Regions from separate parts of the Neobacillus sp. D3-1R genome, predicted to be linked through region 1. Evidence: a T-box and tRNA genes for the amino acid it is inferred to sense, from the RefSeq annotation. Region 1 holds a T-box; the other regions hold tRNA genes.
What was found. A T-box is a leader RNA that pairs with one kind of tRNA and senses whether it is charged. The one in region 1 lies ahead of argS (arginine--tRNA ligase), so its partner is inferred to be a tRNA-Arg.

Region 1 (10,277 bases):
CGTATTATTAATCATAATAAAATCGCCTTTATGAAGCTGCTTTTCATAAATTAAAAAGATTCCAGCCAGTATATCCTTGATCAAGCTCTGGGCTCCAAACCCAACTACGACCCCAACAACCCCTGCCCCTGCTAAAACTCTTCCAAAATGCTCGACATATTGGGAAATGGCAAAAAAGATAATACTTAACGTCGCGGTATATTTTGTTAAGGAATGGACCATGCTCGCGATGGTTTGCTCTTTCCTTTCCTCAATAAAATGGGTCCGTTTGAAAAAATTTTGAACCAGTTTATTGATGATAATAACCGCCAACCAAGCAATCATGATCGCAATAAAAATACTAGTAAGTTTATACTTGTGAAGGTAATCTATCCAATCCATTTCAACACCTACTTTGAATCCATTCATAGGTTATTGTTTGCAAACTTCATAAAAATAACAATTGTTGGCAAAATTATTATTATCGGATATAATACAGAGAAAAGTGGATGAAGCTTGCTTATGCGAACTCCCACCCAAACTAAACAAACCAAAATCGATGAAAAAGAGAGTAATTATCTGTTCGTCCTAGCGAGTCAGGAATGGTGAGAGCCTGATACTAAAACAGTTAATGAACCGCACTTTTGAGATGCTTTTCTGAATGGAGTAGGAAAGGCCGGGGCAAAGCCTCGTTAACGTGAAGCTGGTTTCCCTTTATGGGAACAATTAGAGTGGTACCGCGGGATATTTGAACTCTCGTCTCTTTTATTAGAGACGAGAGTTTTTTATTTGTCTGTCAAAAAAATGAAGGAGGTTTATTTTATGAACTATGTAGGATCTTTCGCAGATGCGCTATACGAAATTCTACAGCCAGAGATAGATAAAGCAACCATCGAACAATTAATCGAAAAGCCAAAGATTGCTGATTTCGGCGATTATGCTTTTCCTTGCTTTCAGCTTGCAAAAATTAGAAAGCAAGCCCCTCCACTTATCGCGAAACAAATCAGTGATTCCATTACCTCCCCACTGATACAAAAAGCAGAGGCTGTCGGCGGTTATGTAAATGTTTTTTTGAATAAACAAATGGTTACACAACATGTCCTAGAGGCTGTCTTATCACAAAAACAAAATTATGGTTCTTTATCCATTGGAGAAAACAAGGTTGTCACCATTGATATGTCCTCACCCAATATTGCAAAGCCATTTTCGATGGGGCATCTCCGTTCCACTGTAATCGGGAATGCACTGGCGTTAATTTTTCAAAAATGCGGCTATCAGACAGTCAAAATTAATCATCTAGGTGATTGGGGAACTCAGTTCGGAAAATTAATTACAGCCTATAAAAAGTGGGGTAATGAGGAAAGTGTAAAGAAGGAACCGATTAAGGAACTCCTTTCACTATATGTAAAATTTCATGACGAAGCAGAAAAGGACCACACTCTTGAGGAAGACGGTCGTGCTTGGTTTAAAAAATTAGAGGACGGCCACGATGAGGCACTATCCCTGTGGCGTTGGTTCCGTGACGAATCCTTAAAGGAATTCTCAAAGATCTATGAATTGCTTAAAGTAGACTTCGATTCTTATAATGGTGAAGCTTTTTATAATGACAAAATGGGAATGGTCGTTGAAATGCTGGAGGAAAATGGGCTTTTAGTCGAATCGGACCAGGCTCAGGTCGTTCCATTGGAGGAACAAAACCTACCTCCTTGCTTAATTAAAAAATCAGATGGTGCTACTCTTTACGCAACCCGTGATTTAGCAGCAGCATTTTATCGCAAAAATAACTATCAGTTTGATCAAGCGCTATACGTTGTAGGAAATGAGCAAAGCCTGCATTTTAATCAATTAAAAGCTGTTTTAGCAAAAATGGACTTTGAGTGGTCTGATACTCTTCACCATATTCCTTTTGGAATGATGCTGAAAGACGGTAAAAAAATGTCTACGAGAAAAGGTAAGGTTATTTTACTAGAAGAAGTACTAACGGAGTCTATTTCTTTAGCAATGAAAAATATAGAAGCCAAAAATCCATCCTTAACCAATAAGGAAGAAGTTTCGAAGCAGGTTGGTGTAGGCGCTGTTATTTTTCATGACTTGAAGAACTTCCGAATGAATGACATCGAATTTTCGCTTGAGGATATGCTGCGTTTTGAGGGTGAGACTGGACCATATATTCAATACACAAACGCTCGTGCCAACTCCCTTTTAAGAAAAGGAAATTGGAACGAAACTGGTACCATATCCATTCATTTTGAGGGCAAAGCTCATTGGGAAATCATTTCCCTCCTAAGAGATTTTTCGGAAGTGATCTCAAACTCTATGAAAAAATTTGACCCTTCCCAAATCGCTAAGTACGCAATTGACCTTTCACGTGCCTTTAATCAGTATTATGGAGAAGTGAGAATTTTAGAAGAAAATGAGGAACTTCAAGCACGATTAGCTCTCGTTTCTGCTGTTACGATTGTGCTACAGGAGTCATTGCGACTACTGGGGCTGGATGCACCAAATGAGATGTAAAAATAAGAAATGCGGAAGCGCCTTGATTAGCCCCGACAAGCAAATGTTCTCTAGCCTAAGAAGTATGAACTTGACTTCTTAGGCTAGAGGTTATTTGACCTCGAGGGGCTAGGCGCTGGAGCTAGACAATTTTCGAAGTCCCAAAAGGTTATACTTTCTCACCTTATAAAGAAGGCTATGTGAAGTTTTCCTTTTCACATAGCCTTCTTTTTTAGAAAAATACTACATAGATCACTAATGCTAATACAATACGGTAAATCGCAAAAGGTACAAGCTTAACTTTATTAATCAGCTTTAAGAAGAAACGAATCGAAATTAAGGCAAATACAAAGGCACTTATAAATCCTGCAATGAAAAATGGCAGGGCATCCGACGTAAAGTATTGCCAGTTTTTAAGTAACGAAATTAAGCTTGCTCCTGCCATAATTGGAACGGCCATAATAAAGGTAAAATCTGCAGCTGCACGGTGACTTAAGCCAATAAGAACCCCACCAGATATCGTTGAACCTGAACGGGAGAACCCTGGCCACAATGATAAACACTGAATTAATCCGACTGTAAATGCTTGTTTATACGTGATTTGGTCAACCGTATCTATTACTGGCTGCGTTCTTTTACCGGCAAAATAATCAGCAAAAATCATAAAAACTGCACCAATGACTAATCCAATTAAGACTGTATAAGTTGAAAATAAGTATTCATCAATATAATCTTCAAAAAGAACTCCTAATACACCTGCTGGAATTAATCCAACAATGACTTGCGTTAACTTTAGACGTCCTTGGGGTTGGCCAGCTTCTTGTTTTACTTTCTTTAAACCAAACATTTCTAAGAAACGGTTAAAAAATACAATCACAACCGCCAATATAGAACCAAGCTGAATAACCACTTTAAAGGTATTTGCCACATATTTGGAACCTAACATGTCTACTGTTTTTAACCACATATCATCCACAATAATCATATGACCAGTAGAAGAAACTGGGGCGAATTCTGTGAGTCCCTCTACAAATCCAAGAATAATTGCTTTTAAAAGCATTAAAAAATCCATTATACAAACTCCTTATTTACTTTATTAAGTACAAATTTCTTTTTTAAAAACACCGATTCTTTAATAATAAATGCTTTTCCATAATAAATAAAGTTAAATTAGCTCACTGTAATAAACATGTAAATAGAGTATCTAATACAGGGAAATATAAAAGTAAAATAATCACTGTAAGGGGCATTTTATGAAAAAATACCTTTTGATTCTACTATTTGTCTTTCTCATTCCTTCTTTTGCTTCTGCGGAAAGAAATCAGTCTATAAAAGCAACTTTTATTAGAGGAGATGACTTATGGTTAAAAATAAATCAAACGGAAGTAAAATTGACTAATAAAGAGTATATAAGATATCCAAAATGGTCCTCAAATGGAAACTTGGTAGCCTATATCAAAGGAACAAAAAGTGACTTTCCACTCTTTAATGGTGAGCTTTGGATATACATTCTTAATACGAACAAACATATAAAGCTAAATTCAAATGTAAACAATGAGTATCAATGGTCTCCTCACGGGAATTCAATCGGGTTCATGGTTGAAAAAACATTATATCTATATCAAACTGATTCGAATAAATCTTTTAAAGTAGCAACTAATATTGAAAACTTTTCGTGGCTGCCAGATGGAAGTGGCTTTTTAACATCTTCAAAAGAAAGCACTCAACTTCATTCAGATCTTAAATTATCGATTGTTAAATGGAGTGTTGACCAAAATAAGCCCAAAATAAAACCCTTTTATACGATACCTGTTGACCAACATGAATACTTTGTATCTACGAGTCCATTTAAATGGTCCCCTGATAGGAAATGGATAAGTTTTTTATTGATCCCTACCGCCTCTTTATCTGCAGACGGCAACACACTATGTATTCTTTCAAGTGACGGAAAAACCTTTCAAAGAGTATCTGAGATGTTAAATGATATGAAATGGATGGAGTGGTCACCTTCACGTCAGGTATTAGGTTACATAAATGGAGTTGGAAGAGAAGCAACATCCAATAAACACCTAAAGCTACTGGGCGTTCCTTCATTCACGAAAACAAATCTTACACCAAAAGGTTTTGTAGATCGTGATCTAGTCTGGATGGGTAATCAAGTTCTATACGTTTCTCGTTCTAAAGAAAGCAGTTGGGTTCCTTTGGATAAAAGACCGTTACCTAGTTTATACATCGTGAATCTGAAAGCAAATAAACAGAAAAGAATTACATTTTCTTCTAAACATGAAGGTGATTTTAGACCACAAATCTGGAGCGACAAACTATTTTGGGTACGAACAGATAGAAAAATGTCTAATGTATTAATGTCATCCATTTCTCCTATCAGAGAAAATATATGGATTCAAAATATTGATACTCCAAAGCCATACTATGAAAAATGGAACTGGGATGAAGTTTTTAGTGTGTTTGGTACAGTTCAATAATCTCACTTATTCCAATCCATATTTATGGATTGGTTTTTATTATCCAAATTGTTCCATGATTGATATAATGAAAATATTATTTCTTCTGGGAGCTTATAAAATGAATCTATCAACATCATCTCCCCATCAGCTTGTACAGTTCAATGAATATGATATTCCTGGATTGATAGAGCTTTCGGCTTCTGTTGGTTGGGATTATGATCGATATGAAATTCAAACTGTCATGTCTTGTGGGAAAATTTTTGGCCATAAAAATGAAAAAGGTAAAGTTATTTCGAGTGCAGCCATTATGGAATACGGAAAAAGTTTTGCATCCATCGGAATGGTCATTGTCCATGATCTGTACAGAGGTTTAGGATTAGGGAGAATGGCCACGCAAAAATGTTTAGACTCTGTCTCTAGTCAAACTATTACGATGTTGATTGCTACTGAGGCTGGAAAACCAATGTATGAAAAAATGGGTTTTCAAACGACTGACAGCATACATAAATTTCTTTGTGACCACTATATTCCTAATCATACTAATAATGAAGTTCAACACATTCACCCGATGACAGTGGAGGATTATTCGAAGGTTTTTGAGTTAGACCAAAAGGCATTTGGGGAAAATAGACAACAATTTTTAGTTAATAGAATGGCACAAGCACAAGAAGCACTTATTCTAAAAAATGAAGATAACCAGATTATTGGGTATGGACTATCTATAAAAGGACCTGTTCATCTAGTCCTTGGGCCTATCGTAGCCCCTAACCCTCACATGGCATTTTCTTTAATAGATTGTCTAGCAAAAAATCATCTTGGACCCTTAAGAATCGATATTCCATCTGGAAATGAAAGTTTAATAGAGATTATTGAGAGAAGTGGCTTTATCAAAGCAAGCAACCCTCCCATTATGATTATTAATGGAAAGGAATTACCACCACGTAATAAAACACTTTTTGCGATCGCAGCCCAAATATTTGGCTAAGCTCTATTTAGGGAGGTTTAATATGGCAAAGGAATTTAGAGAATTCTTTGAGCGCTACAAAGAGATTTGGAAAAGCTCATCAATCAACGAGTTGAAAGAAATGATTTCGAAAGACTATCAAGCAAGAGAAATAACGGGTAATGATATTGTGGATTTTGGATATGAAGAATCTATTTCCGGTTGGGAGCAAGCCTTTACCTATTTTAAAAATCAAAGTAGTGAATGGGTTTTGAGTGAGATTTCAACTATTCCACTAAAAGAAGATGAAGTCATGGTTATACTTGCTGCATCTCTCATTATAGAAGGAAAACAATTAGAAACTTCCAACTTGTTTTTTCAAACCTTTAAAAAGGAAGACAATTCTAATTGGCATTTAGTTAGAAGTTATATCGAAGCTGGGGTTCGAACAGAAAAACTTAATAAACTATCATTTAGCTGGGCCAACTGAGAAAATTCGGTTGGTTTTTCCTTTGTTATTAAATGTTTTAGAGGAAATCTTTTAATTGTTTTTGCTAACAGATACATATATCTGACTAAATTTAGAATTTATCTGACTCTTTTACGCATATATCTGACTCTTTTGGAATTATATCTAACCAAAATTGGATTATTACTAACTTTGTCACAATATTACCAAAACATAGGAGCTATCAAAGCCTATAAAACACAAAAAAACAACCTTTTTAGGTTGTTCTTAATCGCCTGGCGACGTCCTACTCTCACAGGAGGAATCCTCCAACTACCATCGGCGCTGAGAAGCTTAACTTCCGTGTTCGGTATGGGAACGGGTGTGACCTTCTCGCCATCGCCACCAGACTATATTTTGTTGAGGTAAACTCTTTTCACTTACGTGAAAAAGTCTTGTTCCCTCAAAACTAGATAATGTATTAGAAGAAGTAAAAACAAGTTTGCCTTATTTGGATATCCAAATGTTTTGGTTAAGTCCTCGAACGATTAGTATCAGTCAGCTCCACACGTCACCGCGCTTCCACCTCTGACCTATCAACCTGATCATCTTTCAGGGTTCTTACTAGCTTACGCTATGGGAAATCTCATCTTGAGGGGGGCTTCATGCTTAGATGCTTTCAGCACTTATCCCGTCCGCACATAGCTACCCAGCGATGCCTTTGGCAAGACAACTGGTACACCAGTGGTGCGTCCATCCCGGTCCTCTCGTACTAAGGACAGCTCCTCTCAAATTTCCTACGCCCACGACGGATAGGGACCGAACTGTCTCACGACGTTCTGAACCCAGCTCGCGTACCGCTTTAATGGGCGAACAGCCCAACCCTTGGGACCGACTACAGCCCCAGGATGCGATGAGCCGACATCGAGGTGCCAAACCTCCCCGTCGATGTGGACTCTTGGGGGAGATAAGCCTGTTATCCCCGGGGTAGCTTTTATCCGTTGAGCGATGGCCCTTCCATGCGGAACCACCGGATCACTAAGCCCGACTTTCGTCCCTGCTCGACTTGTAGGTCTCGCAGTCAAGCTCCCTTGTGCCTTTACACTCTACGAATGATTTCCAACCATTCTGAGGGAACCTTTGGGCGCCTCCGTTACTCTTTAGGAGGCGACCGCCCCAGTCAAACTGCCCACCTGACACTGTCTCCCACCCCGATAGAGGGGTGCGGGTTAGAATTTCAATACAGCCAGGGTAGTATCCCACCGACGCCTCCACCGAAGCTGGCGCTCCGGCTTCTCAGGCTCCTACCTATCCTGTACAAGCTGTACCAAAATTCAATATCAGGCTACAGTAAAGCTCCACGGGGTCTTTCCGTCCTGTCGCGGGTAACCTGCATCTTCACAGGTACTATAATTTCACCGAGTCTCTCGTTGAGACAGTGCCCAGATCGTTACGCCTTTCGTGCGGGTCGGAACTTACCCGACAAGGAATTTCGCTACCTTAGGACCGTTATAGTTACGGCCGCCGTTTACTGGGGCTTCGATTCAGAGCTTCGCTTGCGCTAACCCCTCCTCTTAACCTTCCAGCACCGGGCAGGCGTCAGCCCCTATACTTCGCCTTACGGCTTCGCAGAGACCTGTGTTTTTGCTAAACAGTCGCCTGGGCCTATTCACTGCGGCTTTTCGAGGCTATTCACCCCAAAAAGCACCCCTTCTCCCGAAGTTACGGGGTCATTTTGCCGAGTTCCTTAACGAGAGTTCTCTCGCACACCTTAGGATTCTCTCCTCGCCTACCTGTGTCGGTTTGCGGTACGGGCACCTTTTATCTCGCTAGAGGCTTTTCTTGGCAGCGTGGAATCAGGAACTTCGGTACTATATTTCCCTCGCTATCACAGCTCAGCCTTCACGGTAACGGGATTTGCCTCGTTACCAGCCTAACTGCTTAGACGCACATATCCAACAGTGCGCTTACCCTATCCTTCTGCGTCCCCCCATTGCTCAAACGATAAAGAGGTGGTACAGGAATATCAACCTGTTATCCATCGCCTACGCCTTTCGGCCTCGGCTTAGGTCCCGACTAACCCTGAGCGGACGAGCCTTCCTCAGGAAACCTTAGGCATACGGTGGATGGGATTCTCACCCATCTTTCGCTACTCATACCGGCATTCTCACTTCTAAGCGCTCCACCAGTCCTTACGGTCTAGCTTCAACGCCCTTAGAACGCTCTCCTACCACTGACACCATACGGTGTCAATCCACAGCTTCGGTGTTACGTTTAGCCCCGGTACATTTTCGGCGCAGAGTCACTCGACCAGTGAGCTATTACGCACTCTTTAAATGGTGGCTGCTTCTAAGCCAACATCCTGGTTGTCTAAGCAACTCCACATCCTTTTCCACTTAACGTAAACTTTGGGACCTTAGCTGGTGGTCTGGGCTGTTTCCCTTTTGACTACGGATCTTATCACTCGCAGTCTGACTCCCACGGATAAGTCTTTGGCATTCGGAGTTTGTCTGAATTCGGTAACCCGATGAGGGCCCCTAGTCCAAACAGTGCTCTACCTCCAAGACTCTTACTACGTGAGGCTAGCCCTAAAGCTATTTCGGAGAGAACCAGCTATCTCCAAGTTCGATTGGAATTTCTCCGCTACCCACACCTCATCCCCGCACTTTTCAACGTGCGTGGGTTCGGGCCTCCATCCAGTGTTACCTGGACTTCACCCTGGACATGGGTAGATCACCTGGTTTCGGGTCTACGACCACATACTCATTCGCCCTATTCAGACTCGCTTTCGCTGCGGCTCCGTCTTATCAACTTAACCTTGCATGTAATCGTAACTCGCCGGTTCATTCTACAAAAGGCACGCTATCACCCATTAACGGGCTCTAACTACTTGTAGGCACACGGTTTCAGGATCTTTTTCACTCCCCTTCCGGGGTGCTTTTCACCTTTCCCTCACGGTACTGGTTCACTATCGGTCACTAGGGAGTATTTAGCCTTGGGAGATGGTCCTCCCTGCTTCCGACCGGATTTCTCGTGTCCGGCCGTACTCAGGATCCACTCAGGAGGGAACGAAGTTTCGACTACAGGGTTTTTACCTTCTCTGACCGATCTTTCCAGATCTGTTCATCTACCCCGTTCCTTTGTAACTCCATGTTGAGTGTCCTACAACCCCAAGAGGCAAGCCTCTTGGTTTGGGCTATGTCCCGTTTCGCTCGCCGCTACTCAGGGAATCGCGTTTGCTTTCTCTTCCTCCGGGTACTTAGATGTTTCAGTTCCCCGGGTATGCCATCAGTACCCTATGTATTCAGGTAAAGATACTACTCCATTACGAGCAGTGGGTTTCCCCATTCGGAAATCTCCGGATCAAAGCTTACTTACAGCTCCCCGGAGCATATCGGCGTTAGTCCCGTCCTTCATCGGCTCCTAGTGCCAAGGCATCCACCGTGCGCCCTTATTAACTTAACCTAAAGGTTAATTCTCTTACTATAAAATAAGAGAGAAACTAAAATGGCAATTACTCGGTTTTTACTTGGTTTCTTCTATACGATTATCTAGTTTTCAAGGAACAAGTAGTAGTAGCTACCTAAATAGCTACCGAGAGATTGCTCTCTCAAAACTAAACACCAAACAATTAACACCAAAGATTTAAATGTTTTTTTGTGACCAATGGTCACTTATATTCCTTAGAAAGGAGGTGATCCAGCCGCACCTTCCGATACGGCTACCTTGTTACGACTTCACCCCAATCATCTGTCCCACCTTAGGCGGCTGGCTCCTTATGGTTACCCCACCGACTTCGGGTGTTACAAACTCTCGTGGTGTGACGGGCGGTGTGTACAAGGCCCGGGAACGTATTCACCGCGGCATGCTGATCCGCGATTACTAGCGATTCCAGCTTCATGCAGGCGAGTTGCAGCCTGCAATCCGAACTGAGAATGGTTTTATGGGA
Region 2 (10,277 bases), 1.2 Mb from region 1:
GTATACTTTCTACCCGCCAATGGCAGCTCATCCTATGTTTTATTTCGGTCTTGTATTTATTGTATTAGGTGTTTGGATGCTGTCAATTGGGGCTTTTATCCAAGTGGCAAATTGGAGAAAGAATAATCGTGGGAAACATCTTCCTATTTTATCATTTTTTGCAACGGGTGTATTTATCTTATTAGTAGGTGCAACTGCTTTCGTTGCAGTTGAAGTGCTTTTCATGATTATTCCTTGGGTACTTGGATGGACCGATGGTATTAATGTTATGGTTGCTCGTACTCTATTCTGGGCTTTCGGACATACGGCAGTTAACATCTGGTATTTAACAGCTGTATCTGTATGGTATTGCATTATCCCGAAAATTATCGGTGGACACCGTTGGAATGATTTCTTAACACGTATGGTAGTTATTCCCTTAGTTATTATGAACATCACAGGTGGATTCCACCATCAGATTGTTGACCCTGCTATTTCACCTGAGATTAAGTTTATGCACGTCTTTATGAGTTTAGCAATCGGATTCCCTTCATTAATGACAGCATATGCTATGTTTAGAGTATTTGAAAAAACAGGAAGAGCAAAAGGCGGTAAAGGAGCACTTGGTTGGTTTAAGAAATTACCATGGGGGGATGTTCGATTCCTAGCTCCATTTATTGCAATGGCTGCCTTTATTCCAGCTGGTGCAGGTGGTATTGCTCAAACCACAAATCAATTAGATGGTGTCGTTCATAATACAATGTGGATTGTAGGACATTTTCACTTAACTTTAGGGATGTCAGTAGTTATGACATTCTTCGGAGTAAGCTATTGGTTAGTTCCACATATTTCAAATCGTATATTAACACCACAAATGAATAAAGTAGGGGTTGTTCAAACAATCACTTGGACAATTGGTATGATTATTATGTCTGGCGCTCAGCATACGGTTGGATTATTTGGAGCTCCACGCAGAACATCTTATTCAACCTATGGGGATCATGCAACAGCATTAGGCTGGGAGCCATATATGACGCTTTTAGGTATCGGAGCAACATTATTATTAATTGCAGTTATCATACAAGTTTACGCAGTATTTAATATGATGTTTTTTGCACCAAAGGGAGAAACAGAGTTCCCAATTGCTGAAGAAGAGGAAAATGCACCAAAAACTCCATATTGGACTGAGCGTTGGGGATTATGGGTTGTTCTTACGATTATTGTAATTGCAATGGCATATGTCGTACCGTTAACAGACATGATTGTTAATGCACCTCCAGGTTCACCTCCATTTAAAACTTGGTAATTCAGAAAAAAGAAGAGATAGCTCTAGGATGGGGCTATCTCTTTCTACTCTATTTTGTTTTAAAAACATTGTGGGAAGTGATCGTTAATGATCAAAAATCGAAGTAATACCATCGCATTATTAATCGTTTTCCTATTCGGTTTCATTTTATTTTATATAGGAACAGATGGATTCACTGCTTATACAGCTGAAAAGGCTAGAGTAAATAGACTAATAGATGTCCAGCCTAAGTTTCCAAAAGTTACGTTAGAGGATAGCAATGGACAAAAATATACTATTTCTGAGTTTAAGGATAAATTTGTATTAATTACATTTATGTATACATCGTGTGGAACGGTGTGTCCTCAATTAGAAAAAAACATGGGCCAGGTATACCATACTCTACCCAGTAAATATATAGGAAAAGACATTGTATTTCTTAGTATTAGCTTTGATCCAACTAGGGATGATCCAGCTCGACTTGATGTGTATAAAGATATGTTTAACAGTGATGGAAAAACGTGGAGAATGGCTAGAATCCCAAACCAAGCTGAACTAGATTCATTGTTAAATAAGTTTGGGGTAACCGTTATTCCAGATGGAAATGGAAACTTTGTTCATAATTCTGCATTTTACTTAGTCGATAAAAAAGGGACTTTAGTGGATGTCATGGATTATATGAAGCCAGCAGAAGCAAAGGATAAAATATTAGATATTCTTAAAGAAGAGGGGGAGTAGACTATGAATAAATCTTTTTATGGGCTACTGTTATTAATATTTTTAGTTATTCCTCCTGTAGCAAATTTTATGGAATCGGTGATGGCTATTCATATGCATATGCAAATGCCTATGTTGGTCATTGCGGGATTACTGATGGCTGATTTTTTTCAAAAACGCTTTCCGGGATTTTTTGAAAAATGGAATTCAAATGGATTACCTGGTATTATTTTATTTTCTATCATAATGGTTTATTGGATGTTGCCTCGATCCATGGATGAAGCACTGACAGTCACTACAGTAGAAATTTTCAAATTTATTAGTATCCCATTTTTAGCAGGTGTACCATTACGGGATAGTTGGAAAAAGCTTGGTTCAATTACAAAAAACACCGTTATTATTTTCTTCACTGTTTCATTTTTTCTTTTGGGTTGGCTTTATATAAAATCCCCTGTTCAGTTATGTAATAACTATCTACTAATTGACCAATTAACACTTGGCTGGGCATTTTTATTAACCGCTATTGGTATGGTAGTATATCTGTTATATATTTCTTTTGTTGACCCGACAGAATATGAAGGAGAAATAACCGAATAACCAAAGAAAACCACCAATTTTGGTGGTTTTTATGTTTATGGTCAAAAGAGAGCTTTAATTCCTTGGTATCCAAAATATAAACCAAAAACAATGAGTGAAGCCCCAGAGATAACAGAAATAGCCATAAGGCTTTTATAGTTTAAATACTTTCTAAATCCAGTTGTTAAAAATGCCATGAAGATATCCCAAATCGTTAAACCTAGAAATATCATACAGCTATAGATTATTAATAAGCCATTTCCATAGGATGAGGCTGTTTTAGCTAAAACGGAGCCGTATATCCCTAACCAAAATAAAATAGATAATGGACTAGTAATAGACATGATAAAACCAGTCATAAAGCATTTAAACAAGGATTCTTTTTCCCGGCTGTAATTTAAGGAAATAACATTAGATTTTAGAATACTCTCAACACCTGAATAAAGGAGGACAAATGAGCCGAAAATCCAAAGAAATATTTGCACTATAGGTATGTCCAAAAAACGAACAACCCCTAAAAATACTAGCAACATGAAAATAGCATCTGCAATCATGGAGCCAGCCCCTACAATCCACGCATGCCAGAAACCATTTTTAATCCCTTTATCAATTCGCGAAGAATTTACCGGTCCAATGGGAGCGGCTAGTGTTAACCCAAGGATTATATAACTCAAAAGCACATTAACATTCAAATTACCACTCCATCCTAAAATAGAAACTTGTACATTTTATGAACGAGCTTAAACAAATAAAACCCATTCATTTAAAAAAAGTCGAACAGTTTTGTGATTCAAAATTTGAGTTAAATTTTCAAATTATTTAGAATATAAATTAAAGGATAAAAAGGGGGCGAAAATATGAAAATATTAATTATTGGTGGTACAAGATTTTTAGGAAGATTTTTAGTGGAAGAGGGACTAAAAAGAAACCATGAAATCACTTTATTCAATAGAGGTACAAACAAAGAGGTTTTTCCAGATGTTGAACAAGTTTTCGGAGACCGGAATCAAATTCAGGATTTAGAGCAGCTTAAAGGTCGGAAATGGGATGCGGTTATTGATACATGTGGTTATTTACCTAAAACAATGGAGAAATCTGTCCAAGTTTTAGAAAATCAGGTTGATCAATATGTATTTATTTCAACGATTTCTGTCTATAAGGATTTTTCAAAAAAGAACTTTAATGAGGATGCAGAGACCCTAACTATGACAAAAGAGGAAGTGGAAGAGGTAACAAAGGGAAGTGATTCACCAGTTATGAGCCATTATGGGGAGCTAAAATCCTTATGTGAGCAAGTTCTTTTACAGGCAATTCCTTCTAAAAGCTTAATTATTCGTCCGGGATTAATCGTTGGGCCTTATGATAATTCTGACCGATTTACGTATTGGGTGAAACGAATTAATGAAGGAGGGCAAGTACTGGCTCCAGGTAACCCTGATAGAATGGTTCAATATATTGATGTAAGAGACTTGGCAAAGTGGACCATCCATATGGTTGAAAATAATCAAACAGGAGTATTTAACGCTACAGGAATAGATAACCATTTAACAATGAACTATTTACTTCAAGCAATTAAAAGAGGTTTAAGTTCCAATGCAGAATTTGTATGGGCAAATGATGATTTTCTTCTAGAAAATGAAGTCGGTCCTTGGATGGAAATGCCTCTTTGGATCCCGGATGCTAGACCGCTTTCAGACGGAAAAGATATGAGTGGAATGCTTGCTGCCAATACAGACCAAGCTATCTCAGCAGGATTGTCCTTTAGACCGGTAGAGGAGACTGCGACAGACACATTAAAATGGTATAAAGAGGTAAGGGGTTCGGCTGAAATGAGAGCAGGTATGGCCAAGGAAAAAGAAGATACACTGATACAAAAATTAGAATCCACACCGATAAAATAGAAAAAAAGACAAGACTAGCATTTATTGCTTGTCTTGTCTTTTTACTTTATTTAAACCATCCTTTTTTTCGAAACCAAATAAACATAACGGTACTTATGGTGAACATTAGTATTAAAATAACAAAATAGCCATACTTCCATGAAAGTTCAGGCATATGTTCAAAATTCATTCCGTATAATCCCGCAAGAAAAGATAAAGGCATGAAAATAGTGGTAATAATCGTTAACACCTTCATGACTCGGTTCGTTTCATGTGAATTTAATGAGAGGTAACTATCTCGAATATCGGTTGTTAATTCTCTGCTTGCCTCAATCATTTCCGACAATTTAAGTAAATGATCATGAATATCTGCAAAATATTCTTTTTTATGAACAATTGCCGTTAGTCGCTGCGAGTTGAGCATTCGATAGGCTAAATCTCTCATTGGCACAATGGTATGTCTTAATATTAGAAGATGATGGCGTGCATCGAACAATTGATTTAATAATACTTCCATTGATTTTTTATTTGATTCTTCATCAATATTATTTAATGCATCTTCAATTTGATATACCAGCGGAAAATAATTATCAACAATTTTGTCTAGAACATGATAAAAAACAAGGGATGGTGTCCAGTTTTTAGCAGATTTTGATACGAAAAAACGTTGCCAAACTTCCTCTAATTCTATTGATAGTTTTCGATGAAAGGAAACAACATAATTTTCCCCTAAAAAGAAGTCAACCTCTTCTTTTTCAAAAGTTTCTGGATTGATCGAATGAGTAACAAAAAATGAATAATCATCATAATAGTCCAATTTCGGTCTTTGTAGCGTATGTATGCAATCCTCTATAGCAAGATGGTGGAATTGAAAAGGGTCTTTTAATAAGTCAATTTCCTCGTCTGTAGGACGGTCAAAATCTACCCAAAACCATTTGTATTTTTCAGGGTGTAAATCATGAACATGTAGATCAGAAACGAGTTTTGAATCTTTCGTTACGGCGATGACTCTAATCATGTTTTTCTCCTTTTGAATAGCTCTTAAGATTATTAACTAGTTGTATATTAACATACCGAGTAATTTTGGAATAACAAAAAATGAGCAGAAAGAATAGGGTCCTTTCTGCTCACCTCTGAATTTACTTATAAATTAGGTTGTTTGCTTTTCTTTTCCTTCTGTTTGATTTAAATGACTATTACGACGTCCGTATAACATATATACAAATAACCCAATGACAAGCCAAACGAAGAATGAGATCCAAGTGGTAGCAGGTAATTGTAATGTTAAATAGCCACAGAATAAAACTGCCAGTAAGGGGATAACTGGTACAAAAGGAACTTTAAAAGCACGTTTTAAATTCGGTTGAGTTTTTCTTAATACTAAAACCCCTAATGAAACTACAATAAAGGCAAATAGTGTACCAATGTTTGTTAATTCAGCAAGCTTCCCTAATGGAATAACCCCAGCAAAAAACGCAACAATAATTGCCACTACCCAAGTATTTACAACTGGTGTATTAGTACGTTTATTAACTTTTGAAAAGGCTTTTGGTAATAATCCATCACGACTTATTGCATAGAATAAACGTGTTTGACCATACATCATAACTAGTAAAACAGTTGTAATTCCAGTAATGGCCCCTAATGAAATAAAACCAGCAACCCAATCTTGGTGGATATAGTTTAGGGCAAAAGCAACCGGATTTTTAACATTTAGTTCAGTGTAAGGAACAATTCCAGTTAAAATAGCTGATACGACAATATAAAGAATCGTACAAACAGCTAATGACGCTATAATCCCAATCGGCATATTGCGTTTAGGATTTTTTACTTCCTCTGCGGCTGTTGAAACGGCATCAAAACCAATATAAGCGAAAAATACAGTTGCTGCTCCAACTGCTACCCCATCAAAACCAAAAGGCATAAATGGAGTCCAGTTTGCAGGTTTAACATACCAAGCTCCTACTCCAATAAATAAAAAGACTACCGCTAATTTAATTATAACCATGATCGTATTGAATCGAGCTGACTTCTTAACACCTTGTGTTAGTAAAAACATGATGAATAACACAATAAGTATAGCTGGAATATCCACATAGGTTCCGGCGGATGGATTATAGGCGCTTGTTATAGCCTTCGGTAGATAAATTCCAAACCCACCTAGTAACCCTTGGAAATAACCAGACCAACCAGCAGCGACAGCTGATGAAGCAACCCCATATTCAAGAATTAAATCCCATCCTAATATCCAAGCAATGAGTTCTCCAAAGGTAGCATAGCTATAAGTATAAGCACTTCCAGAAACAGGAACAGATGAAGCGAATTCAGCATAACAAAGTGCTGCAAAAACGCAGGCAAGTCCAGATAATATAAAGGAGATAATAAGTGCAGGACCGGCATGTTGGCTAGCGGCTACTCCAGTCAAAACGAAAATTCCAGTACCGATTATAGCTCCAATGCCTAACATAGTAAGGTCAAAAGCACCGAGATCTTTCTTTAACGTTAATCCTTTATTTTCGGATTCTTGCAGTAAAGCGGAAATTGATTTTTTACGAAATAAGCTCATATAAAAATTCCTCACAGTTGAAAATTTTGTCGAAAGTTGTATTTGAATAATACACTGAGCAGAATTTTTTGTAAATAACAAAAATTCACTTTAGTCTATTTGGTTACATTTACTAAAAATTATTCGAAATTATAAAATATTGATATATAAACTAGATATAATAAGGGTATTTATTTATTTTATCTTATATCGAAAAAATGATAAGTTATATTAGTATGAACTATAAGAAATGGATTAAAACTATTTCGAAATAACGAATAGCGTAAGTGTATCTATATTTATCCACTTGGTATTTCCTTTCGCTACTTCTTTACTATATAATTTAGACGTTAGTTAACAAAATTACATAGATCTCAATTAAAATGAAACAATGGTTATAGAGAAGAGGATTTTAATGAGAATAAATAAATATATTGCTGAAACTGGCTTTTGCTCTAGAAGGGAAACTGACCGATTAATTGAAGCAAAAAGAGTGACTATTAATGGAACGATATGCGAATTAGGAAGTCAAGTTGAACCTGGAGATGAAGTACTAATTGACGGTAAACCTATAAAGTCAAAACCAAAACCAATATACATTGCATTAAATAAGCCTGTAGGAATTACTTGTACATCTGAAAAACAAGTAAAAGGGAATATTATTGATTTTGTCAATCATCCACAGCGAGTTTTTCCAATTGGTCGATTAGATAAAGATTCCCAGGGATTAATTTTACTGACGAACGATGGAGATATTGTGAATAGGATACTCCGTGCAGAGAATAATCATGAAAAAGAATACATTGTAACAGTAGACAAACCTTATAACCAACATTTTATAAGAGGGATGTCAAATGGAGTGGAAATATTAGGCGAAATAACAAAGCGTTGTGAAGTAACAAGAATTAGTGACCGTGTTTTTAGAATTGTTTTAACCCAGGGGTTAAATCGCCAAATTCGACGGATGTGTAAAGCTTTTGGATATAGAGTAACAAAGCTTGAACGAATTCGAATCATGAATATTAAATTAGGTAGTTTAGAAATAGGTCAGTGGAGAGATTTATCTGAAAAGGAAAAAAATGAACTTTTCTCTCTTTTAAATTATCAAGTAAATAATTAACAAACTGAGTGGCCAGAAAGTTTTGGCCACTTCTTTTTTGATGAAATTTTCGTTGACAAACAACTTGTCTTTTTTTCTAAAAAAAGGTTGTACTTGTCTATCCTTCTGAATAAGTTTTCTTAGAGATGTTTTTTTCAGAAGGGAGCAAAGGTGAGTGAGTGTTTTTCTGAGTTACATATTATTAGGATTATCCCTAGCTGCTCCAATCGGTCCTGTTAATGCAGCTCAATTGGACAAGGGGATAAAGTTTGGTTTTTGGCATTCCTGGTTTGTAGGGATTGGGGCATTTGTAGCAGATGGAATCTATATGATTGCTGTTTACATAGGAGTAGTGAATTTTATAGAAACTCCATTTATGCAGACTTTTCTTTGGTTATTCGGCTGTTTTGTTCTTATTTATACTGGTGTTGAAAGTTTACTAAATGCGCAACCAAAGACTTCAAGTTCAAATAGAACGAAAGTTCCGTTATACCAGTCATTTTTGAATGGCTTTTTCATTTCAATATCAAACCCACTTACGATCTTATTTTGGTTAGGAATTTATGGTTCAGTTCTAGCTAAAACAGTAGCATCTTATAATCACCAACAATTGTTAACGTATAGCTTAGCAATATTTATTGGATTATTTATTTGGGATATTACAATGGCAATCATTTCTAGCAGTTTTAAAAAGGTTTTTACAAATCAAATGATTTTCCTCATATCATTACTATCTGGATTATCACTGATAGGTTTTGGAGTTTATTTTGGATATCAGGCAATAAAGGTTTTATTTTATCTTAAATTTGTTAATGGAACGCATGTAGAGTTACTAAGCATTTTTTAACTCATGCGTTCTTTTTTCTTAAATTTTATCTTGATTTTATAGCTTGGACTAGATAAAATGAAATTCCTAATCCATCATTTTTTTTGATTGTAAAAGGAACCTTTTTATTGAAAAGAAGTTGACTTCTGTGAAATGGGATGTTAATATATTTCTTGTCCCAAAGTTCCTATTCGCAGGTTACCTTAAAATAATTTGTTGAAATGGTAGACACATTATATGCGCCCGTAGCTCAATTGGATAGAGCGTCTGACTACGGATCAGAAGGTTATGGGTTCGACTCCTTTCGGGCGCGCCATATTATCGGGAAGTAGCTCAGCTTGGTAGAGCACTTGGTTTGGGACCAAGGGGTCGCAGGTTCGAATCCTGTCTTCCCGACCATGAATTTAATTATTAAAATTATGGCGGTGTAGCTCAGCTGGCTAGAGCGTACGGTTCATACCCGTAAGGTCGGGGGTTCGATCCCCTCCGCCGCTACTTTGATTTAATATGGAGGAATACCCAAGTCCGGCTGAAGGGATCGGTCTTGAAAACCGACAGGCGGGTTAAACCGCGCGGGGGTTCGAATCCCTCTTCCTCCGCCATATTTTTTTAAAATATGGACAAAATAAGTTTATATCATAATAAGATGGCGGTCGTGGCGAAGTGGTTAACGCACCAGATTGTGGCTCTGGCACTCGGGGGTTCGATTCCCCTCGATCGCCCCATTAATTAACATTTGAACTTAATGTTTGGATATGTTAAGATAGGAATACAATAAAATATTATATTAATTATGCGGGTGTAGTTTAATGGTAAAACCTCAGCCTTCCAAGCTGATGTCGTGGGTTCGATTCCCATCACCCGCTTTTATTTATTACTCATTTATTCGCAGAAGTTGACTTAAACGAATAAAAGTGATAAAATAATTTTTGTTAGAACATACAAAACTGGAGAGAATCGCGCAAATCTTGTATTTGTGAGGAAAGTCCGTACTCGCACAGACTGAGATGTCTGTAGTGTTCGTGTCTAGCGAAACCGTAAGCTAGAGCAGCCTTAAATGGTTGACGGCAAGGAAAACACCTAAGTTCAATTGAATATGGTGTGAATACTTTGAAAGTGCCACAGTGACGTAGCTTCGATGGAAACATTGAAGGTGGAACGAGGTAAACCCCACGAGCGAGCAACCCAAACGATGGTAGGGGAAGTGTCTAAAGGGAAATAGAACCTAAGGACACCATAGTAAATATACTATGAGATAGATGATTCTCCATATAGTGCAAGGATATTTTCCGTTTGCAGCACTTTGTGAACAGAATACGGCTTACAAAAGTTTTGTATGAAATAACATATTAATGGAGTGGTACTCAAGA
Region 3 (10,277 bases), 180 kb from region 1:
TTAGATGCTTTCAGCACTTATCCCGTCCGCACATAGCTACCCAGCGATGCCTTTGGCAAGACAACTGGTACACCAGCGGTGCGTCCATCCCGGTCCTCTCGTACTAAGGACAGCTCCTCTCAAATTTCCTACGCCCACGACGGATAGGGACCGAACTGTCTCACGACGTTCTGAACCCAGCTCGCGTACCGCTTTAATGGGCGAACAGCCCAACCCTTGGGACCGACTACAGCCCCAGGATGCGATGAGCCGACATCGAGGTGCCAAACCTCCCCGTCGATGTGGACTCTTGGGGGAGATAAGCCTGTTATCCCCGGGGTAGCTTTTATCCGTTGAGCGATGGCCCTTCCATGCGGAACCACCGGATCACTAAGCCCGACTTTCGTCCCTGCTCGACTTGTAGGTCTCGCAGTCAAGCTCCCTTGTGCCTTTACACTCTACGAATGATTTCCAACCATTCTGAGGGAACCTTTGGGCGCCTCCGTTACTCTTTAGGAGGCGACCGCCCCAGTCAAACTGCCCACCTGACACTGTCTCCCACCCCGATAGAGGGGTGCGGGTTAGAATTTCAATACAGCCAGGGTAGTATCCCACCGACGCCTCCACCGAAGCTGGCGCTCCGGCTTCTCAGGCTCCTACCTATCCTGTACAAGCTGTACCAAAATTCAATATCAGGCTACAGTAAAGCTCCACGGGGTCTTTCCGTCCTGTCGCGGGTAACCTGCATCTTCACAGGTACTATAATTTCACCGAGTCTCTCGTTGAGACAGTGCCCAGATCGTTACGCCTTTCGTGCGGGTCGGAACTTACCCGACAAGGAATTTCGCTACCTTAGGACCGTTATAGTTACGGCCGCCGTTTACTGGGGCTTCGATTCAGAGCTTCGCTTGCGCTAACCCCTCCTCTTAACCTTCCAGCACCGGGCAGGCGTCAGCCCCTATACTTCGCCTTACGGCTTCGCAGAGACCTGTGTTTTTGCTAAACAGTCGCCTGGGCCTATTCACTGCGGCTTTTCGAGGCTATTCACCCCAAAAAGCACCCCTTCTCCCGAAGTTACGGGGTCATTTTGCCGAGTTCCTTAACGAGAGTTCTCTCGCACACCTTAGGATTCTCTCCTCGCCTACCTGTGTCGGTTTGCGGTACGGGCACCTTTTATCTCGCTAGAGGCTTTTCTTGGCAGCGTGGAATTAGGAACTTCGGTACTATATTTCCCTCGCTATCACAGCTCAGCCTTCACGGTAACGGGATTTGCCTCGTTACCAGCCTAACTGCTTAGACGCACATATCCAACAGTGCGCTTACCCTATCCTTCTGCGTCCCCCCATTGCTCAAACGATAAAGAGGTGGTACAGGAATATCAACCTGTTATCCATCGCCTACGCCTTTCGGCCTCGGCTTAGGTCCCGACTAACCCTGAGCGGACGAGCCTTCCTCAGGAAACCTTAGGCATACGGTGGATGGGATTCTCACCCATCTTTCGCTACTCATACCGGCATTCTCACTTCTAAGCGCTCCACCAGTCCTTACGGTCTAGCTTCAACGCCCTTAGAACGCTCTCCTACCACTGACACCATACGGTGTCAATCCACAGCTTCGGTGTTACGTTTAGCCCCGGTACATTTTCGGCGCAGAGTCACTCGACCAGTGAGCTATTACGCACTCTTTAAATGGTGGCTGCTTCTAAGCCAACATCCTGGTTGTCTAAGCAACTCCACATCCTTTTCCACTTAACGTAAACTTTGGGACCTTAGCTGGTGGTCTGGGCTGTTTCCCTTTTGACTACGGATCTTATCACTCGCAGTCTGACTCCCACGGATAAGTCTTTGGCATTCGGAGTTTGTCTGAATTCGGTAACCCGATGAGGGCCCCTAGTCCAAACAGTGCTCTACCTCCAAGACTCTTACTACGTGAGGCTAGCCCTAAAGCTATTTCGGAGAGAACCAGCTATCTCCAAGTTCGATTGGAATTTCTCCGCTACCCACACCTCATCCCCGCACTTTTCAACGTGCGTGGGTTCGGGCCTCCATCCAGTGTTACCTGGACTTCACCCTGGACATGGGTAGATCACCTGGTTTCGGGTCTACGACCACATACTCATTCGCCCTATTCAGACTCGCTTTCGCTGCGGCTCCGTCTTTTCAACTTAACCTTGCATGTAATCGTAACTCGCCGGTTCATTCTACAAAAGGCACGCTATCACCCATTAACGGGCTCTAACTACTTGTAGGCACACGGTTTCAGGATCTTTTTCACTCCCCTTCCGGGGTGCTTTTCACCTTTCCCTCACGGTACTGGTTCACTATCGGTCACTAGGGAGTATTTAGCCTTGGGAGATGGTCCTCCCTGCTTCCGACCGGATTTCTCGTGTCCGGCCGTACTCAGGATCCACTCAGGAGGGAACGAAGTTTCGACTACAGGGTTTTTACCTTCTCTGACCGATCTTTCCAGATCTGTTCATCTACCCCGTTCCTTTGTAACTCCATGTTGAGTGTCCTACAACCCCAAGAGGCAAGCCTCTTGGTTTGGGCTATGTCCCGTTTCGCTCGCCGCTACTCAGGGAATCGCGTTTGCTTTCTCTTCCTCCGGGTACTTAGATGTTTCAGTTCCCCGGGTATGCCATCAGTACCCTATGTATTCAGGTAAAGATACTACTCCATTACGAGCAGTGGGTTCCCCCATTCGGAAATCTCCGGATCAAAGCTTACTTACAGCTCCCCGGAGCATATCGGCGTTAGTCCCGTCCTTCATCGGCTCCTAGTGCCAAGGCATCCACCGTGCGCCCTTATTAACTTAACCTAAAGGTTAATTCTCTTACTTAATATAAGAGACAAACTAAAACGGCAATCTTACTCGGTTTTTACTTGGTTTCTTCTATACGATTATCTAGTTTTCAAGGAACAAAAATAGCAATATCCTTTGCTATTAAGTAGCAATAGCAATATATTGCCACAAGAGAGATTGCTCTCTCAAAACTAAACACCAAACAATTAACACCAAAGATTTTAATGTTTTTGTGACCGATGGTCACTTATATTCCTTAGAAAGGAGGTGATCCAGCCGCACCTTCCGATACGGCTACCTTGTTACGACTTCACCCCAATCATCTGTCCCACCTTAGGCGGCTGGCTCCTTACGGTTACCCCACCGACTTCGGGTGTTACAAACTCTCGTGGTGTGACGGGCGGTGTGTACAAGGCCCGGGAACGTATTCACCGCGGCATGCTGATCCGCGATTACTAGCGATTCCAGCTTCATGCAGGCGAGTTGCAGCCTGCAATCCGAACTGAGAATGGTTTTATGGGATTCGCTTAACCTCGCGGTCTTGCAGCCCTTTGTACCATCCATTGTAGCACGTGTGTAGCCCAGGTCATAAGGGGCATGATGATTTGACGTCATCCCCACCTTCCTCCGGTTTGTCACCGGCAGTCACCTTAGAGTGCCCAACTAAATGCTGGCAACTAAGATCAAGGGTTGCGCTCGTTGCGGGACTTAACCCAACATCTCACGACACGAGCTGACGACAACCATGCACCACCTGTCACTCTGTCCCCCGAAGGGGAAAGCCCTATCTCTAGGGTTGTCAGAGGATGTCAAGACCTGGTAAGGTTCTTCGCGTTGCTTCGAATTAAACCACATGCTCCACCGCTTGTGCGGGCCCCCGTCAATTCCTTTGAGTTTCAGTCTTGCGACCGTACTCCCCAGGCGGAGTGCTTAATGCGTTAGCTGCAGCACTAAAGGGCGGAAACCCTCTAACACTTAGCACTCATCGTTTACGGCGTGGACTACCAGGGTATCTAATCCTGTTTGCTCCCCACGCTTTCGCGCCTCAGCGTCAGTTACAGACCAGAAAGTCGCCTTCGCCACTGGTGTTCCTCCACATCTCTACGCATTTCACCGCTACACGTGGAATTCCACTTTCCTCTTCTGTACTCAAGTCCCCCAGTTTCCAATGACCCTCCACGGTTGAGCCGTGGGCTTTCACATCAGACTTAAAGGACCGCCTGCGCGCGCTTTACGCCCAATAATTCCGGACAACGCTTGCCACCTACGTATTACCGCGGCTGCTGGCACGTAGTTAGCCGTGGCTTTCTGGTTAGGTACCGTCAAGGTACCGGCAGTTACTCCGGTACTTGTTCTTCCCTAACAACAGAGCTTTACGACCCGAAGGCCTTCATCGCTCACGCGGCGTTGCTCCGTCAGACTTTCGTCCATTGCGGAAGATTCCCTACTGCTGCCTCCCGTAGGAGTCTGGGCCGTGTCTCAGTCCCAGTGTGGCCGATCACCCTCTCAGGTCGGCTACGCATCGTCGCCTTGGTGAGCCGTTACCTCACCAACTAGCTAATGCGCCGCGGGCCCATCTGTAAGTGACAGCCGAAACCGTCTTTCAGCTTTCCCTCATGAGAGAGAAAGGATTATCCGGTATTAGCTCCGGTTTCCCGAAGTTATCCCAGTCTTACAGGTAGGTTGCCCACGTGTTACTCACCCGTCCGCCGCTAACCTTCAGGAGCAAGCTCCTAAAGATTCGCTCGACTTGCATGTATTAGGCACGCCGCCAGCGTTCGTCCTGAGCCAGGATCAAACTCTCCAATAAAGTGTTTGATATAGCTCATAAAGTTTACTCTGGCTTTTTTTAAAACTTCTATAATAGAAGCCTTACCTTTGTTAATGTTTGGTTGTTTAGTTTTCAAAGAACAATGTTTTCAGAGACAACTTTTATATAATATCAATATTATCAATAGTTGTCAATAAGTTTTTTGGTGGAGTCTAGGGGGATCGAACCCCTGACCTCCTGCGTGCAAGGCAGGCGCTCTCCCAGCTGAGCTAAGACCCCAGGAAATTAATATGATTAAATTAATGGTCGGGAAGACAGGATTCGAACCTGCGACCCCTTGGTCCCAAACCAAGTGCTCTACCAAGCTGAGCTACTTCCCGTTCATATGGCGCGCCCGAAAGGAGTCGAACCCATAACCTTCTGATCCGTAGTCAGACGCTCTATCCAATTGAGCTACGGGCGCATTTTATTCTTATCTTTAAGTTATCAAAAATATCTTGGTTTTTTTCTGTCGAAAAAAACTTGGTGCCGAGGACCGGAATCGAACCGGTACGGTAGTCACCTACCGCAGGATTTTAAGTCCTGTGCGTCTGCCAGTTCCGCCACCCCGGCACTACTTTGGAGCGGAAGACGGGATTCGAACCCGCGACCCCCACCTTGGCAAGGTGGTGTTCTACCACTGAACTACTTCCGCATCTTATGGTATATTTCTTTTGTATTGAAAAACATGGTGCGGGTGAAGGGAGTCGAACCCCCACGCCTTGCGGCGCCAGATCCTAAGTCTGGTGCGTCTGCCAATTCCGCCACACCCGCATATGATAGTTTATTTTACTGTCGTAAAAAAACTAGTTCTTTTTACTTTCGTAAAAAAACTTGGTGAGCCATGAAGGACTCGAACCTTCGACCCTCTGATTAAAAGTCAGATGCTCTACCGACTGAGCTAATGGCTCACAGAATTCCGATTGAGTACATAGCTCGTTCGAAAAAAAAGTGGTGCCGGCGAGAGGACTTGAACCCCCAACCTACTGATTACAAGTCAGTTGCTCTACCAATTGAGCTACACCGGCATAAAAAAGTAAATTTATAATATATAAATTTTAAGGATAGATCTTTTTACTATCGCAAAAAATTAAAGAAAGTTCTTTTCGCTATCGCGAAAAAACTTTGGTGGAGGATGACGGGATCGAACCGCCGACCCTCTGCTTGTAAGGCAGATGCTCTCCCAGCTGAGCTAATCCTCCATATTTTTAAGCCTGGCGACGTCCTACTCTCACAGGAGGAATCCTCCAACTACCATCGGCGCTGAGAAGCTTAACTTCCGTGTTCGGTATGGGAACGGGTGTGACCTTCTCGCCATCGCCACCAGACTATTTTGTTGAGGTAAACTCTTTTCACTTACGTGAAAAAGTCTTATTCCCTCAAAACTAGATAATGTATTAGAAGAAGTAAAAACAAGTTTGCCTTATTTGGATATCCAAATGTTTTGGTTAAGTCCTCGAACGATTAGTATCAGTCAGCTCCACACGTCACCGCGCTTCCACCTCTGACCTATCAACCTGATCATCTTTCAGGGTTCTTACTAGCTTACGCTATGGGAAATCTCATCTTGAGGGGGGCTTCATGCTTAGATGCTTTCAGCACTTATCCCGTCCGCACATAGCTACCCAGCGATGCCTTTGGCAAGACAACTGGTACACCAGCGGTGCGTCCATCCCGGTCCTCTCGTACTAAGGACAGCTCCTCTCAAATTTCCTACGCCCACGACGGATAGGGACCGAACTGTCTCACGACGTTCTGAACCCAGCTCGCGTACCGCTTTAATGGGCGAACAGCCCAACCCTTGGGACCGACTACAGCCCCAGGATGCGATGAGCCGACATCGAGGTGCCAAACCTCCCCGTCGATGTGGACTCTTGGGGGAGATAAGCCTGTTATCCCCGGGGTAGCTTTTATCCGTTGAGCGATGGCCCTTCCATGCGGAACCACCGGATCACTAAGCCCGACTTTCGTCCCTGCTCGACTTGTAGGTCTCGCAGTCAAGCTCCCTTGTGCCTTTACACTCTACGAATGATTTCCAACCATTCTGAGGGAACCTTTGGGCGCCTCCGTTACTCTTTAGGAGGCGACCGCCCCAGTCAAACTGCCCACCTGACACTGTCTCCCACCCCGATAGAGGGGTGCGGGTTAGAATTTCAATACAGCCAGGGTAGTATCCCACCGACGCCTCCACCGAAGCTGGCGCTCCGGCTTCTCAGGCTCCTACCTATCCTGTACAAGCTGTACCAAAATTCAATATCAGGCTACAGTAAAGCTCCACGGGGTCTTTCCGTCCTGTCGCGGGTAACCTGCATCTTCACAGGTACTATAATTTCACCGAGTCTCTCGTTGAGACAGTGCCCAGATCGTTACGCCTTTCGTGCGGGTCGGAACTTACCCGACAAGGAATTTCGCTACCTTAGGACCGTTATAGTTACGGCCGCCGTTTACTGGGGCTTCGATTCAGAGCTTCGCTTGCGCTAACCCCTCCTCTTAACCTTCCAGCACCGGGCAGGCGTCAGCCCCTATACTTCGCCTTACGGCTTCGCAGAGACCTGTGTTTTTGCTAAACAGTCGCCTGGGCCTATTCACTGCGGCTTTTCGAGGCTATTCACCCCAAAAAGCACCCCTTCTCCCGAAGTTACGGGGTCATTTTGCCGAGTTCCTTAACGAGAGTTCTCTCGCACACCTTAGGATTCTCTCCTCGCCTACCTGTGTCGGTTTGCGGTACGGGCACCTTTTATCTCGCTAGAGGCTTTTCTTGGCAGCGTGGAATCAGGAACTTCGGTACTATATTTCCCTCGCTATCACAGCTCAGCCTTCACGGTAACGGGATTTGCCTCGTTACCAGCCTAACTGCTTAGACGCACATATCCAACAGTGCGCTTACCCTATCCTTCTGCGTCCCCCCATTGCTCAAACGATAAAGAGGTGGTACAGGAATATCAACCTGTTATCCATCGCCTACGCCTTTCGGCCTCGGCTTAGGTCCCGACTAACCCTGAGCGGACGAGCCTTCCTCAGGAAACCTTAGGCATACGGTGGATGGGATTCTCACCCATCTTTCGCTACTCATACCGGCATTCTCACTTCTAAGCGCTCCACCAGTCCTTACGGTCTAGCTTCAACGCCCTTAGAACGCTCTCCTACCACTGACACCATACGGTGTCAATCCACAGCTTCGGTGTTACGTTTAGCCCCGGTACATTTTCGGCGCAGAGTCACTCGACCAGTGAGCTATTACGCACTCTTTAAATGGTGGCTGCTTCTAAGCCAACATCCTGGTTGTCTAAGCAACTCCACATCCTTTTCCACTTAACGTAAACTTTGGGACCTTAGCTGGTGGTCTGGGCTGTTTCCCTTTTGACTACGGATCTTATCACTCGCAGTCTGACTCCCACGGATAAGTCTTTGGCATTCGGAGTTTGTCTGAATTCGGTAACCCGATGAGGGCCCCTAGTCCAAACAGTGCTCTACCTCCAAGACTCTTACTACGTGAGGCTAGCCCTAAAGCTATTTCGGAGAGAACCAGCTATCTCCAAGTTCGATTGGAATTTCTCCGCTACCCACACCTCATCCCCGCACTTTTCAACGTGCGTGGGTTCGGGCCTCCATCCAGTGTTACCTGGACTTCACCCTGGACATGGGTAGATCACCTGGTTTCGGGTCTACGACCACATACTCATTCGCCCTATTCAGACTCGCTTTCGCTGCGGCTCCGTCTTTTCAACTTAACCTTGCATGTAATCGTAACTCGCCGGTTCATTCTACAAAAGGCACGCTATCACCCATTAACGGGCTCTAACTACTTGTAGGCACACGGTTTCAGGATCTTTTTCACTCCCCTTCCGGGGTGCTTTTCACCTTTCCCTCACGGTACTGGTTCACTATCGGTCACTAGGGAGTATTTAGCCTTGGGAGATGGTCCTCCCTGCTTCCGACCGGATTTCTCGTGTCCGGCCGTACTCAGGATCCACTCAGGAGGGAACGAAGTTTCGACTACAGGGTTTTTACCTTCTCTGACCGATCTTTCCAGATCTGTTCATCTACCCCGTTCCTTTGTAACTCCATGTTGAGTGTCCTACAACCCCAAGAGGCAAGCCTCTTGGTTTGGGCTATGTCCCGTTTCGCTCGCCGCTACTCAGGGAATCGCGTTTGCTTTCTCTTCCTCCGGGTACTTAGATGTTTCAGTTCCCCGGGTATGCCATCAGTACCCTATGTATTCAGGTAAAGATACTACTCCATTACGAGCAGTGGGTTCCCCCATTCGGAAATCTCCGGATCAAAGCTTACTTACAGCTCCCCGGAGCATATCGGCGTTAGTCCCGTCCTTCATCGGCTCCTAGTGCCAAGGCATCCACCGTGCGCCCTTATTAACTTAACCTAAAGGTTAATTCTCTTACTTAATATAAGAGACAAACTAAAACGGCAATCTTACTCGGTTTTTACTTGGTTTCTTCTATACGATTATCTAGTTTTCAAGGAACAAAAATAGCAATATCCTTTGCTATTAAGTAGCAATAGCAATATATTGCCACAAGAGAGATTGCTCTCTCAAAACTAAACACCAAACAATTAACACCAAAGATTTTAATGTTTTTGTGACCGATGGTCACTTATATTCCTTAGAAAGGAGGTGATCCAGCCGCACCTTCCGATACGGCTACCTTGTTACGACTTCACCCCAATCATCTGTCCCACCTTAGGCGGCTGGCTCCTTACGGTTACCCCACCGACTTCGGGTGTTACAAACTCTCGTGGTGTGACGGGCGGTGTGTACAAGGCCCGGGAACGTATTCACCGCGGCATGCTGATCCGCGATTACTAGCGATTCCAGCTTCATGCAGGCGAGTTGCAGCCTGCAATCCGAACTGAGAATGGTTTTATGGGATTCGCTTAACCTCGCGGTCTTGCAGCCCTTTGTACCATCCATTGTAGCACGTGTGTAGCCCAGGTCATAAGGGGCATGATGATTTGACGTCATCCCCACCTTCCTCCGGTTTGTCACCGGCAGTCACCTTAGAGTGCCCAACTAAATGCTGGCAACTAAGATCAAGGGTTGCGCTCGTTGCGGGACTTAACCCAACATCTCACGACACGAGCTGACGACAACCATGCACCACCTGTCACTCTGTCCCCCGAAGGGGAAAGCCCTATCTCTAGGGTTGTCAGAGGATGTCAAGACCTGGTAAGGTTCTTCGCGTTGCTTCGAATTAAACCACATGCTCCACCGCTTGTGCGGGCCCCCGTCAATTCCTTTGAGTTTCAGTCTTGCGACCGTACTCCCCAGGCGGAGTGCTTAATGCGTTAGCTGCAGCACTAAAGGGCGGAAACCCTCTAACACTTAGCACTCATCGTTTACGGCGTGGACTACCAGGGTATCTAATCCTGTTTGCTCCCCACGCTTTCGCGCCTCAGCGTCAGTTACAGACCAGAAAGTCGCCTTCGCCACTGGTGTTCCTCCACATCTCTACGCATTTCACCGCTACACGTGGAATTCCACTTTCCTCTTCTGTACTCAAGTCCCCCAGTTTCCAATGACCCTCCACGGTTGAGCCGTGGGCTTTCACATCAGACTTAAAGGACCGCCTGCGCGCGCTTTACGCCCAATAATTCCGGACAACGCTTGCCACCTACGTATTACCGCGGCTGCTGGCACGTAGTTAGCCGTGGCTTTCTGGTTAGGTAC

Region 2: it has a tRNA-Arg gene. The T-box ahead of argS (arginine--tRNA ligase) is inferred to sense a tRNA for this amino acid. The anticodon was not compared.
Region 3: it has a tRNA-Arg gene. The T-box ahead of argS (arginine--tRNA ligase) is inferred to sense a tRNA for this amino acid. The anticodon was not compared.

The regions. Positions count from the first base shown of each region.
Region 1 is NZ_CP197471.1:94,731-105,007, reverse strand. Features, by position in the region: gene ACSBPO_RS00530 (mechanosensitive ion channel family protein) at 1-381, opposite strand, end outside; T-box leader at 530-746, shown strand; gene argS (arginine--tRNA ligase) at 802-2,493, shown strand; gene ACSBPO_RS00520 (undecaprenyl-diphosphate phosphatase) at 2,705-3,544, opposite strand; gene ACSBPO_RS00515 (translocation protein TolB) at 3,726-4,955, shown strand; gene ACSBPO_RS00510 (GNAT family N-acetyltransferase) at 5,056-5,922, shown strand; gene ACSBPO_RS00505 (flavoprotein) at 5,945-6,370, shown strand; rRNA gene rrf (5S ribosomal RNA) at 6,623-6,738, opposite strand; rRNA gene ACSBPO_RS00495 (23S ribosomal RNA) at 6,857-9,793, opposite strand; rRNA gene ACSBPO_RS00490 (16S ribosomal RNA) at 10,016-10,277, opposite strand, start outside.
Region 2 is NZ_CP197471.1:1,280,757-1,291,033, forward strand. Features, by position in the region: gene ACSBPO_RS06455 (cbb3-type cytochrome c oxidase subunit I) at 1-1,285, shown strand, start outside; gene ACSBPO_RS06460 (SCO family protein) at 1,373-2,002, shown strand; gene ACSBPO_RS06465 (hypothetical protein) at 2,006-2,578, shown strand; gene ACSBPO_RS06470 (LysE family transporter) at 2,620-3,249, opposite strand; gene ACSBPO_RS06475 (SDR family oxidoreductase) at 3,415-4,458, shown strand; gene corA (magnesium/cobalt transporter CorA) at 4,505-5,455, opposite strand; gene ACSBPO_RS06485 (amino acid permease) at 5,588-7,003, opposite strand; gene rluF (23S rRNA pseudouridine(2604) synthase RluF) at 7,398-8,102, shown strand; gene ACSBPO_RS06495 (LysE family transporter) at 8,257-8,928, shown strand; tRNA gene ACSBPO_RS06500 (tRNA-Arg) at 9,147-9,223, shown strand; tRNA gene ACSBPO_RS06505 (tRNA-Pro) at 9,230-9,306, shown strand; tRNA gene ACSBPO_RS06510 (tRNA-Met) at 9,329-9,402, shown strand; tRNA gene ACSBPO_RS06515 (tRNA-Ser) at 9,417-9,509, shown strand; tRNA gene ACSBPO_RS06520 (tRNA-His) at 9,557-9,632, shown strand; tRNA gene ACSBPO_RS06525 (tRNA-Gly) at 9,703-9,773, shown strand; RNA gene rnpB (RNase P RNA component class B) at 9,853-10,236, shown strand; tRNA gene ACSBPO_RS06535 (tRNA-Ser) at 10,262-10,277, shown strand, end outside.
Region 3 is NZ_CP197471.1:4,563,429-4,573,705, reverse strand. Features, by position in the region: rRNA gene ACSBPO_RS23005 (23S ribosomal RNA) at 1-2,796, opposite strand, end outside; rRNA gene ACSBPO_RS23000 (16S ribosomal RNA) at 3,042-4,591, opposite strand; tRNA gene ACSBPO_RS22995 (tRNA-Ala) at 4,756-4,831, opposite strand; tRNA gene ACSBPO_RS22990 (tRNA-Pro) at 4,856-4,932, opposite strand; tRNA gene ACSBPO_RS22985 (tRNA-Arg) at 4,939-5,015, opposite strand; tRNA gene ACSBPO_RS22980 (tRNA-Leu) at 5,076-5,164, opposite strand; tRNA gene ACSBPO_RS22975 (tRNA-Gly) at 5,172-5,246, opposite strand; tRNA gene ACSBPO_RS22970 (tRNA-Leu) at 5,281-5,365, opposite strand; tRNA gene ACSBPO_RS22965 (tRNA-Lys) at 5,427-5,502, opposite strand; tRNA gene ACSBPO_RS22960 (tRNA-Thr) at 5,544-5,619, opposite strand; tRNA gene ACSBPO_RS22955 (tRNA-Val) at 5,718-5,793, opposite strand; rRNA gene rrf (5S ribosomal RNA) at 5,804-5,919, opposite strand; rRNA gene ACSBPO_RS22945 (23S ribosomal RNA) at 6,036-8,972, opposite strand; rRNA gene ACSBPO_RS22940 (16S ribosomal RNA) at 9,218-10,277, opposite strand, start outside.